Regions from separate parts of the Ideonella sp. FW305-24 genome, predicted to be linked through region 1. Evidence: riboswitches for the same ligand, from Rfam matches in the RefSeq annotation. Region 1 holds a riboswitch; the other holds the start of a gene.

Region 1 (7,044 bases):
GCAAGGAAGTGCGCCAGCGCACCAAGGACACCTGGGGCCTGTGGCGGCAGCAGCAGCTGAACCCGGAGTCGAACGTGCAATTCGGCGAAGGCGGCGCCGGCACCTTCTCCGACGGCAAGCTGTGGAGCCAGATCAGCGACCCGCGCCACCTGACGCGCAAGGTGCTGAACGAGTTCGTCAAGGCCGGCGCGCCCGAGGAAATCCTCTACGTCAGCAAGCCGCACATCGGCACCTTCCGACTGGTCAGCATGGTCGAGAAGATCCGGGCCGACATCGTCGCGCTGGGAGGTGAGATCCGCTTCGAGCAGCGGGTCACCGACGTGCTGATCGAAGGCAAGGGCGAGCAGCGCCACATTCGCGGCGTGACGCTGGCCTCCGGCGAAACACTGCGCTCGGACCACGTCGTGATGGCGCTGGGCCACAGCGCGCGCGACACCTTCACGATGCTGCACGAGCGCGGCGTCTACATGGAAGCCAAGCCCTTCTCCATTGGCTTCCGGGTCGAGCATCCGCAAGGGGCGATCGACCGGGCACGTTTCGGCACGAATGCCGGCCACCCCATCCTCGGCGCGGCCGACTACAAGCTGGTGCACCACGCCAGCAACGGCCGCTCTGTCTACAGCTTCTGCATGTGTCCCGGTGGCACCGTGGTCGCCGCCACTTCCGAGCCCGAGCGCGTGGTGACCAACGGCATGAGCCAGTATTCGCGCAACGAGCGAAATGCGAACGCCGGCATCGTCGTCGGCATAGCCCCTGCGGACTACCGGCAAAAACCGGGAAGTGGCCCCGTCAACCCGTTGGACGGCATGGCTTTCCAGCGCATCTGGGAATCGCGCGCCTACGAACTGGGCGGCGGCGGCTACCTGGCGCCCGCTGCACTGGTGGGCGACTTCATCAAGCGCCAGCCCAGCCGCGTGCTCGGCAATGTGGAGCCCTCGTACAAGCCCGGCGTGCACCTGACCGAGCTGGCCGCCAAGGACCGCCCTGTCCTGCCGCACTACGTGCTGGATGCAGTCCGCGAGGCGTTACCCGCCTTCGAGCGGCAGATCAAGGGCTTCTCGATGCCAGACGCGGTGCTGACCGGCGTCGAGACCCGCACCTCGTCGCCGCTGCGCATGACCCGCGGCAAGGATTACCAAAGCCTGAACGTCAAGGGCCTCTACCCGGCGGGCGAAGGCGCGGGCTATGCCGGCGGCATCATGTCCGCTGGTGTGGACGGCATCGAGGTCGCCGAGGCCGTGGGCCGCGCGATGCTGGCCGCGGCCTGAAGCCTCAGCGAATTCAGCTGCCGCTGGCGGAAGCCGGCGAGGCCGGCAGCAACAGCACGTCGGCCTTGCCACCCACGCAGTCGGTCGTCTGCCCCGGCTTGCACGCCGGTTTGGGCGGGTCGTAGATCGTGTAATGGCCGCCTGGCCGGTAGATCAGCAGCAGCCACAGCACCACCACGGTGGCAGCGGTCGCGGCGATGACGATCAGGCGCTGGCGGCGCGAGCTCGGTTGGTACCGGTCTTGGTTCGGGTCTGGATCTTTTTTCGGCACGGCCGAGACTATCGCACGGCGCTGGCGCCGCCCGCGGCTGCGGTTACACTGCTCAGCTTGTTAGGAGAGAGCTCCACCAGGAGCCGCCGAAGGCGCAGAGGGTCACCCCTCGAACGCTCAGGCAAAAGGACTGACAAGCGTCTTGCCGTAACAGGCGAGGCGTTCCTCACTGGAGAGAGGCGGGTGATGGCTGCAAGGCCATGAGCCCGTCCACCGAAGGGGCAAGCGGTGGCCGTTATCAACGGCCCGCCGTCAATCTCTCAGGTAAAGCGGACAGAGAGGGCCTATTGGATGAAGAGATTCGCCAGACCGCCCTCCAAGCGCCGACCTGAAGAGACGACCCCGCATGAGCTCCACGCCTGACATCCTGCTGCAGACCCCGCTGCACGCCCTGCACCTCGAACTCGGCGCCCGAATGGTGCCTTTCGCCGGCTACGCGATGCCGGTGCAGTACCCGGCCGGCCTGATGGCCGAGCACCGCCAGTGCCGCGATTCGGCCGCGCTGTTCGACGTCTCGCACATGGGCCAGTTGCGCCTGATCGGCGCCGACGCGGCCGCCGCACTCGAAACCCTGGTGCCGGTGGACGTGATCGACCTGGCGCCCGGCAAGCAGCGCTACGCCTTCTTCACGAACGACGAAGGCGGCATCCTCGACGACCTGATGATCACCCGCCCGGCCGGCAAGGGAGCAGCCAGCTTCGGCGACCTGTTCGTGGTGGTGAACGCTGGCTGCAAGGACGCGGACATCGCGCACCTGCAGGCCCGCATTGGCAGCCGCTGCGAAGTCAGGCCGCTGCCCGAGCGTGCGCTGCTGGCGCTGCAGGGCCCGAAGGCGGTCGACGCCCTCTCTCGCCTGAACCCCGAAGTCGCCAAGCTGACCTTCATGACCGGCGGCCTGTTCACATTGGCCGGCGCCGAATGCTTCGTGACCCGCTCGGGCTACAGCGGCGAAGACGGCTACGAGATCTCGGTGCACGAGAACGACGCCGTGGCCCTCGCCCGCGAACTGCTCGCCCAGCCGGAAGTGAAGCCTGCCGGCCTGGGCGCGCGCGACACGCTGCGCCTGGAAGCCGGCCTGTGCCTGTACGGCCACGACATCGACACGACGACCACGCCAGTCGAAGCCGCGCTGACCTGGGGCATCCAGAAGGTGCGGCGTGCTGGTGGCGCGCGCGCTGGTGGCTACCCTGGCGCCGCGGTCATCGACCGCCAGTTCGCCGAAGGCGCGGCGCGCAAGCGCGTGGGCCTGGTCGGCAAGGAACGGGCGCCGGTGCGCGAAGGCACCAAGCTGTTCTCGGCAGACGGCACCGAGCTGGGCACCGTGACCAGCGGCACGCTGGGCCCGACCGTGAACACGCCGGTCGCGCTGGCCTACCTGCCTACCGCGCAGGTCGCGGTGGGCACCGAAGTCTTCGCCGAAGTGCGCGGCAAGCGGCTGCCGATGACGGTCGCCGCGACACCGTTCACCCCGAATCGCTACTACCGCGGCTGAGCGCAGCGAGATCGGTCCGAGGCCGGCATGCGACCTGCCCCATCCGGGGTTGGACAGCCCCGCCTCGCCGATCTAACCTGCGCGCTGGCACGGCACCGCCGTTCTGCCGCCTCCCCTTTTGTTTCTTTCCTGAATTCCTTCTCCCGCCACACCACGGAGCCCGACACATGACGACCATGTACACCAACGATCACGAGTGGATCAACATCGAGGACCACGAAGCCGCCGTCGTCGGCATCACGCTGCACGCGCAGGACGCCCTGGGCGATGTGGTCTTCGTGGACCTGCCCGAGGTCGGCACGACCTACGCCAAGGGCGACATCGCCGGCGTGGTCGAGTCGGTCAAGGCCGCGGCCGACATCTACATGCCCGTCAGCGGCGAAGTCGTCGAAGTCAACGAAGCGCTGCGCGCCGACCCATCGCTGGCCAACACCGACCCGATGGGCAACGGCTGGTTCTTCAAGGTCCACGTGTCCGACATGGCCGAGTTCGAAGCGCTGATGGATGCGCCTTCGTACGACGCACTGCTGAAGACGCTCTGATCCCGCACTGAACTGCCTGGTTCGGTGGCGTGATCCGTCGCCGGACCTTCCCCGCCTTTTCCCCTGCCGCCACCGCGGCCGCCCCGCCGAGACCCGCTGCCATGCTGATGTCCGCCCACGCGCCCCTGGACGCCCTTGAAAACAACGCCGAGTTCGTCGCCCGCCACATCGGGCCGGCGCCGGAGGACGAAGCCGCGATGCTCAGCGTGATCGGCGCGGCCTCGCGCCGTGCGCTGATCGAAACCTTGGTGCCCGCCAGCATCGCCCGCAGCGCGCCGATGCAGCTGCCCACGCCGCTGACCGAAGCCCAGGCGCTGGCCGAGCTGAAGGCCATCGCCGGCAAGAACCAGTGCCTGAAAAGCTTCATCGGCCAGGGCTACCACGGCACGCTGACGCCCGGCGTCATCCTGCGCAACATCCTCGAGAACCCGGCCTGGTACACCGCCTACACGCCTTACCAGGCCGAGATCTCGCAAGGCCGCATGGAAGCCCTGGTCAACTTCCAGACCCTGGTGACCGACCTGACCGGCATGGCGGTGGCGAATGCCTCGATGCTGGACGAAGCCACCTCGGCCGCCGAAGCCATGACGCTGGCCGCCCGCGTGGGCAAGAGCAAGAGCGAAACCTTCTTCGTGGCCGACGACGTGCTGCCGCAGTCGCTGGAAGTGATCCGCACCCGTGCCAAGCCGCTGGGCATCACGGTGGTTGTCGGCCCGGCCGAGCAGGCCGGCCAGCAAGAGTGCTTTGCAGCGCTGGTGCAGTACCCCGGCGTGACCGGCCGCGTGCGCGCGCTGCAGCCGCTGGCTGATGCCGTGCACGCCCAGGGCGGCCTGCTGATCGTCGCGGCCGACCTGCTGGCGCTGACACTGATCCAGGCGCCGGCCGAACAAGGCGCCGACATCGCGCTGGGCAACACCCAGCGCTTCGGCATGCCCATGGGCGCCGGCGGCCCGCACGCCGCCTACCTGGCCTGCAAGGACGAGTTCAAGCGCTCGCTGCCCGGCCGACTGGTGGGCGTGAGCGTGGACGCGCACGGCGCGCCGGCCTACCGCCTGGCGCTGCAGACCCGCGAGCAGCACATCCGCCGCGAAAAGGCCACGTCCAACATCTGCACCGCGCAAGTGCTGCCGGCCGTCGTCGCCAGCATGTACGCGGTCTACCACGGCCCGGAAGGCCTCAAGCGCATCGCCCGCCGCGTGGCCAGCTACACGGCCATCCTGGCGGCAGGCCTGAAGCAGCTGGGCGCCACGCTGGCCCATGAAGAGGCCTTCGACACGCTGGAAGTGCAGACGGCCAGCCAGACGGAAGCCATCCTGGCCGCGGCCCGCGCCGCCGGCATGAACCTGCGCAAGGCGAGCGACGCCTCGATCGGCATCACGCTGGACGAGACCACCACGCGCGCCGACTTGCTGGCGATCTGGGGCCTGTTTGCCAACGGCGCCGCCCTGCCCGGCTTCGCCGACTTCGAAGCCGGCGTCTCGCCGCTGGTGCCGGCCGCGCTGACCCGCAGCTCGACTTTCCTGACGCACCCGGTCTTCAACGCCCACCACAGCGAAACCGAGATGCTGCGCTACATCCGCAAGCTCTCGGACAAGGACCTGGCGCTGGACCGCAGCATGATCCCGCTGGGCTCGTGCACGATGAAGCTGAACGCCACCAGCGAGATGATTCCCATCACCTGGCCCGAGTTCGCGCAGGTGCACCCGTTTGCCCCGGCCGACCAGCTGGCCGGCTACGCGCTCTTGAACGAGCAGCTCTGCGCCTGGCTGGCGCAGGCCACCGGCTACGCCGGCATCAGCCTGCAGCCCAACGCCGGCTCGCAAGGCGAATACGCCGGCCTGCTGGCCATCCAGGCCTGGCATGCCAACCGCGGTGAAGCTCACCGCCGCATCTGCCTGATCCCTGAGAGCGCGCACGGCACCAACCCGGCCAGCGCGATGATGGTGGGCATGCAGGTCGTGGTCGTGAAGTGCGATGCCAACGGCAGCGTGGACCTGGTGGACCTGAAGGCCAAGTGCGAGAAGCACGCCGCCGACCTGGCTGCGATCATGATCACCTACCCGTCCACCTACGGCGTGTTCGAGCCGCAGGTGAAGGAACTGTGCGCGATGGTGCACAGCTTCGGCGGCCGGGTGTACGTGGACGGCGCCAACATGAACGCGATGGTCGGCGTGGCGGCGCCTGGCCAGTTCGGCGGCGACGTGAGCCACCTGAACCTGCACAAGACCTTCTGCATCCCGCACGGCGGTGGCGGCCCGGGTGTCGGCCCCGTCTGCGTGGTCGAAGACCTGGTGCCTTTCCTGCCCGGTCACGGCACCGCCGGCCAGCAGCGCCTGGGCGGCGTGGGCGCCGTCTCGGCCGCGCCGCTGGGCAACGCCGCGGTGCTGCCCATCAGCTGGATGTACGTGCGCATGATGGGCGCCGAAGGCCTGCAGGCCGCGACCGAAACCGCCATCCTCAGCGCCAACTACGTGGCAGCCCGCCTGTCTGGCCACTACGACATCCACTTCAGCGGCGCCAAGGATGGCATCAAGGGCGGCGGCGTCGCCCACGAGTGCATCCTGGACCTGCGCCCGCTGAAGGACTCGTCGGGCATCAGCGCCGAAGACGTGGCCAAGCGCCTGATCGACTACGGCTTCCACGCGCCCACGCTGTCCTTCCCGGTCGCCGGCACGCTGATGGTCGAGCCGACCGAGAGCGAACCCAAGGCCGAGCTGGACCGCTTCTGCGACGCGATGATCGCGATCCGGGAAGAGATCCGCCAGGTCGAGGCTGGCACGCTGCCGCGCGAGGACAACCCGCTGAAGAACGCACCGCACACCGCCGAACAGCTGGTGAAGACCGAGTGGACGCACGGCTACAGCCGCGAGGCCGCTGCCTACCCGGTCGCCAGCCTGCGCCAGGGCAAGTACTGGTCGCCAGTCGGCCGGGTCGACAACGTCTGGGGCGACCGGAACCTGTTCTGCTCCTGCATCCCGGTCTCCGAACTCGACGCCTGATCCGCCTTCCCCGGTTCCTCAAGCGCAAGGCTCACCATGGCAGTCTCAGTCTTCGATCTGTTCAAGATCGGCATCGGCCCGAGCAGTTCGCACACCGTGGGGCCCATGCGCGCAGCACGGCTGTTCGTTGGCCGTCTGCGGCATGAAGGCCTGCTGTCGCGCGTGGCCCGCGTGCGCTGCTGGCTCTACGGCTCGCTGGGCGCCACCGGCAAGGGCCACGGCAGCGACAAGGCGGTGCTGCTGGGCCTGGCCGGGCATGAGCCGGACAGCGTGGACGTGGAGCAGGTGCCGGCCATCCTGGAAGCCATGCGCGGCGAGCGGCGGCTGAACCTGCTGGGCGAGCATCCGGTCCATTTCCTCGAGGCCGAGGACCTGCTCTTCATGCGCCGCGAGACCCTGCCCTTCCACGCGAATGGCATGCGGCTCACGGCCTATGACGCGGCCGGTTCAGAGCTGGAAACGCGCACCTACT
Region 2 (7,044 bases), on a different contig from region 1:
CCCACCGTCACGCCCTTGGGCACGGTGATGGCCACGTCGTACTGGCCGAAGTCGGCGTAGAACTCGCTGTGCAGGTGGAACTCGTGGGCATTCCAGCGCGGCGCGGTGGCACCGCGCTCACCCGGCAGTTCCAGCACCGCCATCTTGGGGAACCACTGGCCCACGAGGTGGAAGCTGCCGAAGTAGCCGGTGCGCGCGATGACGCGCGGCAACTGGTCGAAGAAGTCAATGTCCAGCTGGGTGCTGGCACCGGGCGCCACCGGCTGCGGCAGGTCCAGCCGCACGACGGTGTGGTCGGTCTCCGGGCCGTCGTCCGGGTGCACGAAGTACCAGGGCACGGCAGCACCGGCCTGCTGCACCTTTTTCAACTCGATGTGGCCCCACTGGCCTTCGTTCGCTTCCACCTCGCTGCGAAAGCCGAAACCGAGGTTGCGCTGCTCGCTGAAGAAGGTGCTGCCCTCACCTTCGAAGCCGTTCATGTACAGGTGCAGGTAGACGGCGCGCACCTCACGGTCGCTGCGGTTGCGCCAGGTCAGCTGCTGCTGGGCTTCGACGGTGTGCTTCTCCGGGTCCAGCTTGGCCTGGATGCGGTAGTCCACAACGCGGTCGGACAGCGTGGCCGCGCCGGGCTGGCGTGGGCCGCCCCAGGCACCGGGCGCACTGGGCTCGCGCACCATGGCCGCATGTGGCGAGGCCAGCGCAATGCCGTCGGGCGACGGCGGCACGGTGGCCGCGCTGGCAGCTGCGGGCGCCGCGGCCGCTGAAGCGCTGGTGGCGCCTGGCGGTGCGGAGGGGTGGCAGCCTGTCAGGGCCAGGCCACCCAGGACCAGCGCCGATGAGGCGGCCAGTCCGGTCAGGAGTCTCGACATGCGCATGAGCTCAGTCTTCGAGTTGGGTTGGGGTTGAGTCCGGGATTGGGCAAGAGGCCGGATGTTAGGCGTCCGCGCTGGCGAGGCGCCGCGCAGCCGGCGCGGCGGACTGTAGGAAGGCCTTCGCCGAATGAGCCTCGGTTGCGACAGGATGCCGCTGGCGCCGACCAGTTGCAGGCTGGCGCGACGAACTGCAGAAGCGTTCAGCCCAGCGTCCAGCGCGCCAGAGAGACCCACTGCCACAGCGCAAACCCACCCAGCAGCAGCGCCGAAGCCTGGTTCACGCGGCGCCGCCAACGCACATCGAAGCGCTGGCGCAGCCGGCCGACGACTGCCGTCAAGAGCCACCACCACAGCGCAGAACCACAACCCACACCGAGGATCATCCAGCCCGGCGAAGCCGGCTGCGCCGAGCTGCCGGCCAGCGCGCCGAAGATGGCCAGGAAGGACAGGATGGTGGCGGGGTTGGAAAGCGTCAGCAGGAAGGTGCCGGCGAAAGAGCCCAGCAGGCTGCCGGTGCCGGGCGCTGAAGCCGCGCGCTCGGCCACCGGCGCCTGCCAGGTGCGCCATGCGAGCCAGGCCAGCACCGCGCCGCCGACGAGGGCCAGCGGCACGCGCGCGCCGACCAGCCAGTCGATCACCAGCGTGACGCCAAACGCGCCCAGTGCGCCATAGCAGGCGTCCGCCGCGGCGGCGCCCAAGCCGGTGGCCAGGCCGGCGGCCTGGCCCTGGTCCAGCGTGCGCTGGATGGTCAAGAGGCCAATGGGCCCGACCGGCGCGGCGATCGACAGGCCGACCAACATGGCCTGGCTGAAAAGTGAGATGTCCATCGACCAATGTTAGAGGCCGACAGACAGCGGGCCCCACTCAGGCCGGTTGCAGCGACAGGCTTTGCCTGGCCGGCAGCGGGCCGCAGAAGGCAAAGTCGACCTCGGGCCGGCGGCCGTCGATCAGCTGCGCCAGCGCATGGCCGGAGCCAGCGCCGTGGGTCCAGCCCAGCGTGCCGTGGCCGGTGTTCAGGAACAGCTTGCGCACGCGGCTTTCGCCGATGTAGGGCACGTTGCCAGGCGTCGCCGGGCGCAGCCCGGTCCAGTAGCTGGCCAGCTCGGGCCGGCTCACGCCGGGGAAGAGCTGAAGCGTGCGGCGCACGATGGCCTCGCAGCGGACCGGGTTCAGCGCCAGGTCGTAGCCGTTCAGCTCGGCCGTGCCGGCAATGCGCAGGCGGTCACCCTCGGGCGAGGTGAAGCGCGAGAAAACCAGCTTGTACTCGTCGTCGGTCAGGCTGACCTGCGGGGCCTTGGCGGCGTCCAGCACCGGCAACGTGGCCGAATAGCCCTTGGCCGGGTAGATGTCCAGCGTCAGGCCGGCTTGCTTGGCCAACTGCGGGCTGAAGCTGCCGGCGGCCAGCACGTAGGCGTCCGCACTCAGCACCTCGTACAGGCCGGTTTCATTGGCGAACTCCACGCCGCTCATCTCGCCGCCTTCGCTGCGCAGCTTCTGCACCCGCACACCGTAGCGGAACTTCACGCCACGCTCGGCCGCGAGTGCGGCCAGGCCGGTGGTGAACTTGTGCACGTCGCCGGATTCGTCGGCGCTGGTGTAGGTGGCGCCGGCCAGTTGCGGTGCGATGTGGGCCATCGCCGGCTCCAGCTTGACGACCTCATCGCGGCCGATCACGTCGCGCTCGCAGCCGAGTTCGCGCATCACGCGCGCCGGCTCCACCGCCAGGTCGAACTCCTGCTGGCTGGTGTAGAAGTGCAGGATGCCCTTGGTCAGATGGTCGTACTGCAACCCGGTCTCGGCGCGCAGCGCCTGAAGACAACTGCGGCTGTAGGTGCCCAGGTTCAGCAGCTGGATCATGTTGCGCCTGGAACGCGCGGCCGGGCATTCCAGCAGGAACTTCAGGCCCCAGCGCCACTGCGCCGGGTCGGCCCGCAGGCGGAACAGCAGCGGTGCGTCTTCCCTGCCCAGCCACTTCAGCAGCTTCAGCGGCGCGCTGGGGTTGGCCCAGGGCTCGGCATGGCTGACGGAAATCTGGCCGCCGTTGCCGAAACTGGTTTCGCGGGCCGCACCAGCATTGCGCTCCAGCACGGTGACCTCATGCCCGGCCTGCGCCAGGTACCAGGCCGTGGACACGCCGATCACGCCGGCGCCGAGAACGATGACTTTCATGGGAAAGCGCTTTCTTTCAGGCAAAAAGAAAGGGGCAATGGCCGAAGCCTTGCGATCTGCTCGCAAGATTCCGGCCACTGCCCCCACTGTCCTTTTGCCTGAGAGATTCACGCCGCGGTTCCCCGCGGCGCTTGCCCCTTCGGCGGCTGCCATCGGCGAAGCTTTCAAGGCCTGCCGTGCAACGCTCTCCAGTTTGTCGAGATGGTTCCAGTCTTTGGGCCTGAGCGTTCTGAGGGGTACGCCTTCGGCAGCTTCGGCAACAAGTGCTTCGGCTTCTCCTGGAAGAAGATCAGTTTACAGCGGGCGACGCGGCACAGGGGCCGCCGGTCGCACCGGCGCGGCAAACGCCGCGCGGAAGGCGCCCAGGATCGCCAGGATCAGGTCGGAACGCATTCAGTGGCTCCAGCTCATCATGCTGAGCTGCGTGTGCGCGCTCTCGACGGTGCCGCGCTCGAGCTGGCGAATGCGCCGCTCCAGGTCGCCCATGTCGACGGCTTGCGACAGGTAGCGCTCGTCGTCTTCACGGCTGGCATCCTGGCCGCGTTGCGAAGGGGTAGTCAGTTGGGCGATGAAACGCCGGACAGTTGCGTAGGTGTTTTGAACGGAGGTCATGGTCTGTACCCTTTTGGGGCTGATGGAGGGCCATCTCTCGGAGCGGTGGCTCCGGACAGCCCGGTTTGGTTTTTGTATGCAATGCAGTCTAAGGGTTTCCACTCAATCGTGCTGGCGAGGGGTCGGTTAACAAGGCCCTAGAAACGGCCGCATTTCACGACGCAAAGCCTTGTTTTCATTGGCAAAACCGCCTTTTCACCAGACCGGATCCAAAGTGCCTTCGCATCGGGTTATGCACAAACAGCATGACTTTGAAATGCCGCCCAGCACTGCTCACCGAGTGCCCAATCGCAGCACGCGAAGCGCGAATTCGCTGCCGGGCCACCGACGTTTCGTCAGCGAATCGAACCTTCTGCGCGGCCAAACCGGCAACTCGTCGCATCCCGGTCGCACCGCAGTCCGCGGTTTCCTAAAGTCCACTCATCGACACCCCGAACCGCACCAGGAGCCCACCATGACCGCCACCGCCACCCGTTTCGCCGCTGCTTCCAACGCCGCCCGCGCCAGCTTCGCCGGTCTGGCCGCCGTGGTCACACTGACGGTGCTGGCGGGCGTGACCCACATCGCCGGCCAGCAAGTCCAGGACGTGCAGTTGGCCCAGGCCCGCAGCAACGCCGCGACGATGCTCGCCAGCGCCGTGCCGGCCAACGAAATGCCGCTGCAGATCGTCGTCGTGACCGGCAAGCGGGTCTGACACCCAGTCGCGTCGATCCCGCGCCGAAGGCCCCGCACTGCGGGGCTTTTTTCGTTGTGGCGCCGAACGCCAGCGGGCCGCTGCAGCAGCAGCCGGTCGACGCACCACTGAGTGGACGTCCCGGTAGACCTTCTCCACACCGTTCAGCCGCTGCCGTTCATCCCTGCGCGCAGCAGTTTGGCCAGGCGCTGCGGCAACTCGTCGCATCCCGGTCGCAAGCGCAAGCGGCGCTGCCTAAAGTCCACCCATCGAAACACGATTTGCAGCCCAGCAGGAGCCTCAAATGACCACCCCCAACAGCACCGCCAACGTCAACACCCGCGAATTCCAAGCCAGCTCGAAGGCCGCCCGCACCGGCTTCCTCAGCCTGGCCGCGATGGTGACCTTCAGCGTGTTGGCCGGCCTGTCGCAGATCGCCAATGCCCAGGCGGACGATGCGCTGGTCGCACAGGCCGCTTCGCAAGGCGCGGTGCAGGTCGTCGTGGTCTGCGGCAAGCGCAGCGCCGTCTGAGCCAAGCGCTCAGCGAAGTTCCTTCAGCAACTGCTTCAGGCGCTTGCGCCCTTCTGCATTCGTGCCACGCCAGACTTCCTGTGCCATGGCCAGGAACTGCTGCTCTGCAGCGCTCGGCGACTGCGGCACATGCTCGCCGTCCAGCCAGCCCAGCGGCTGCTCGCAGGCCACCTCGATCTGATGCGCCAGCTTGTCACCGATGGGCCGGCTGCTCTTGATCTGGCTCCACATGCTGGGGCTGATCTGCAGCTGTTGCGCAAAGGCCTGCTCCATGCCCTTGGGCGGCACGCCAGCCCGCATCTGCGACTCGGCATAACGTTGAAACAAGGCCAGCACGTTCTGGCGGCGATTCACGGTGAGGTTGTCTGACACGAAAGCGGTTGTGGCGGCAAAGACACGATCTGGAACACAAAGATTGTCGCACCCGCTTGACGCAGAAGTGAAGACTCTTTACAGTTCACCCATTCGCTGCTGAGTGGCTTCCACTGCTCACGGCACCGGAACCTTCGGGTTCCACCGATCACCAGGTCTTTCGTTCCAACCCAACCGAAGTCTCACCGTGAACTCCGCCACCTTCATCGCCAAGCGTTCGCTGCCCCTTTCGGGCCAGTGCACCGGCATGGGTGCAGGGTTTGCAGGCTTGTCTGCAAACGTTTGCGGTTCGAACAGCCAGGCCGGTGATCACAGCCACAACATGCCCCCGGGCGAGGCCAGCGCATAGCGCGTTGCCTCCTACTCGAATCCATCGAGGCCCGGCATCCGAAAGGATCCGGGCCTTGTTGCTTTTGACCTTCTGAATTTCTGTCCCATCACGGGTGTGTTTCGGCACAAGGCCGAGCATGCGCTCTCTGTGTGAGAGCGGCCAGGATGTGCGCCACGGGGACGCCCGTGTCGTGCAGCGAGAACACGGCGCAAGCCCTCGGGCCTTGCGTTCGCGCTGGAGCACAACCGTGATGGGACTGAAGACCCATGTTTCACGAAGCCTTCGTCGAGCTCACGCTTCGAAGGCGGAAATCGGCCGCAAAGATTGGGCGGCACCGGAACCCGTCACCGGAACCTTTCACCAAATGCGCTCAGGCGTGGCCGTAGCTCAATGGCAGAGCCGTGGCTTGTGATGCCACTGATGTCGGTTCGATCCCGACCGGTCACCCCTGAGCGCATCGCGCTTTCACCCCAAAAAACAGGAGGACATCATGAAGAAGTACAACCCACTGGCGGCTGAAGCCTTCAGCTTTCGAAGCCACCCGTAAGCGCCGCAAGGGCTACCCGTCCGAGACCGGGGTCAAGCGCGGCGCGCGGGTGGTGCATGGCGACAAGGAACTGCTGGAGAAGCTGGGGCGCCAAGACCCCTGCCCCTGCGGTTCGGCGCGCCGGTTTCATGCAGTGCTGCCTGCGCAGCGGCTCGTTTTGACGGCGCACTGCGCCAGGATTATTTCCGCGACTGAGGCGCAGCTTCACCCGACACCGGCAAGCGCGCAACACCGCAGACAAGCGCCGGGCCGAGGCTGTGAGCCACGGTTTGGCGGTTCAACCATTGAAAGGAGTTTCCGATGAAGACCCGGATCTCTTCCCTTGCCAACGCCCTGCTGGACAGCCTGGGCAGTGGCCTGCTGCTGATGGCCGCGGTGATGACTTTCAGCCTGCTGGCCGGCCTGGTGCAGGTGGCCGAAGCCCAGCGCCAGGGCTCGCAACTGGCTGACGCGCAGTTGCCCGAGGCGGCTGCCGCCGTGCCGGCGCTGTTTCTGGACGATGCGCCGGAAGCCCCGGCCTCGGCCGTGCCGCCGCCCGGCAAGCCCTTGAGCACCTGACGCTCCGCGCCACACGGCAGCGGCCAGCTGGCCACCACTCATCGCCTGCAAAGGCAACTCAATCGCCTGCCGGCCCCGCCTGTCGCAAGACGGTCGCGGCCGGGATCGCGGCTGCCTAAAGTACATCCATCGACACCCACCGCACACCGCAAGGAGCCCCAAATGACCCCTTTCACGTTCATGAACACCACCAGCCTTCGCACCCGCGCCCCCTTCCTGGCACTGGCCGCCACCGTCACGCTGACCGTGCTGGCCAGCCTGAGCCACTACGCCGACCGGCAGGTCCAGGCCGAACAGTTCGCCCAGGCCACGCCGAGCGCCCCGACCCAGGTGGTCGTGGTCACCGGCAAGCGCAGCATCAACGGCTGAGCGCCCCGG

Evidence for each region. Region 1 has a riboswitch for glycine ahead of gcvT (glycine cleavage system aminomethyltransferase GcvT). Riboswitches for the same ligand answer to the same signal wherever they lie in the genome.
Region 2: it holds a riboswitch for glycine, as region 1 does, so the genes downstream of both, AC3WR5_RS12365 (D-amino acid dehydrogenase) here and gcvT (glycine cleavage system aminomethyltransferase GcvT) in region 1, are expected to answer to the same signal.

What each region holds. Positions count from the first base shown of each region.
Region 1 covers NZ_JBYTAI010000022.1:5,193-12,236, reverse strand. The annotation lists gene AC3WR5_RS32210 (NAD(P)/FAD-dependent oxidoreductase) at 1-1,268, shown strand, start outside; gene AC3WR5_RS32205 (hypothetical protein) at 1,282-1,539, opposite strand; glycine riboswitch at 1,591-1,682, shown strand; glycine riboswitch at 1,699-1,826, shown strand; gene gcvT (glycine cleavage system aminomethyltransferase GcvT) at 1,886-3,031, shown strand; gene gcvH (glycine cleavage system protein GcvH) at 3,199-3,573, shown strand; gene gcvP (aminomethyl-transferring glycine dehydrogenase) at 3,675-6,572, shown strand; gene AC3WR5_RS32185 (L-serine ammonia-lyase) at 6,609-7,044, shown strand, end outside.
Region 2 covers NZ_JBYTAI010000004.1:87,577-94,620, reverse strand. The annotation lists gene AC3WR5_RS12375 (M1 family metallopeptidase) at 1-869, opposite strand, end outside; gene AC3WR5_RS12370 (LysE family translocator) at 1,073-1,699, opposite strand; gene AC3WR5_RS12365 (D-amino acid dehydrogenase) at 1,737-3,065, opposite strand; glycine riboswitch at 3,118-3,243, opposite strand; gene AC3WR5_RS12360 (DUF3563 family protein) at 3,435-3,653, opposite strand; gene AC3WR5_RS12355 (hypothetical protein) at 4,108-4,347, shown strand; gene AC3WR5_RS12350 (hypothetical protein) at 4,631-4,858, shown strand; gene AC3WR5_RS12345 (hypothetical protein) at 4,868-5,230, opposite strand; tRNA gene AC3WR5_RS12340 (tRNA-His) at 5,938-6,008, shown strand; gene AC3WR5_RS12335 (hypothetical protein) at 6,409-6,666, shown strand; gene AC3WR5_RS12330 (hypothetical protein) at 6,829-7,035, shown strand.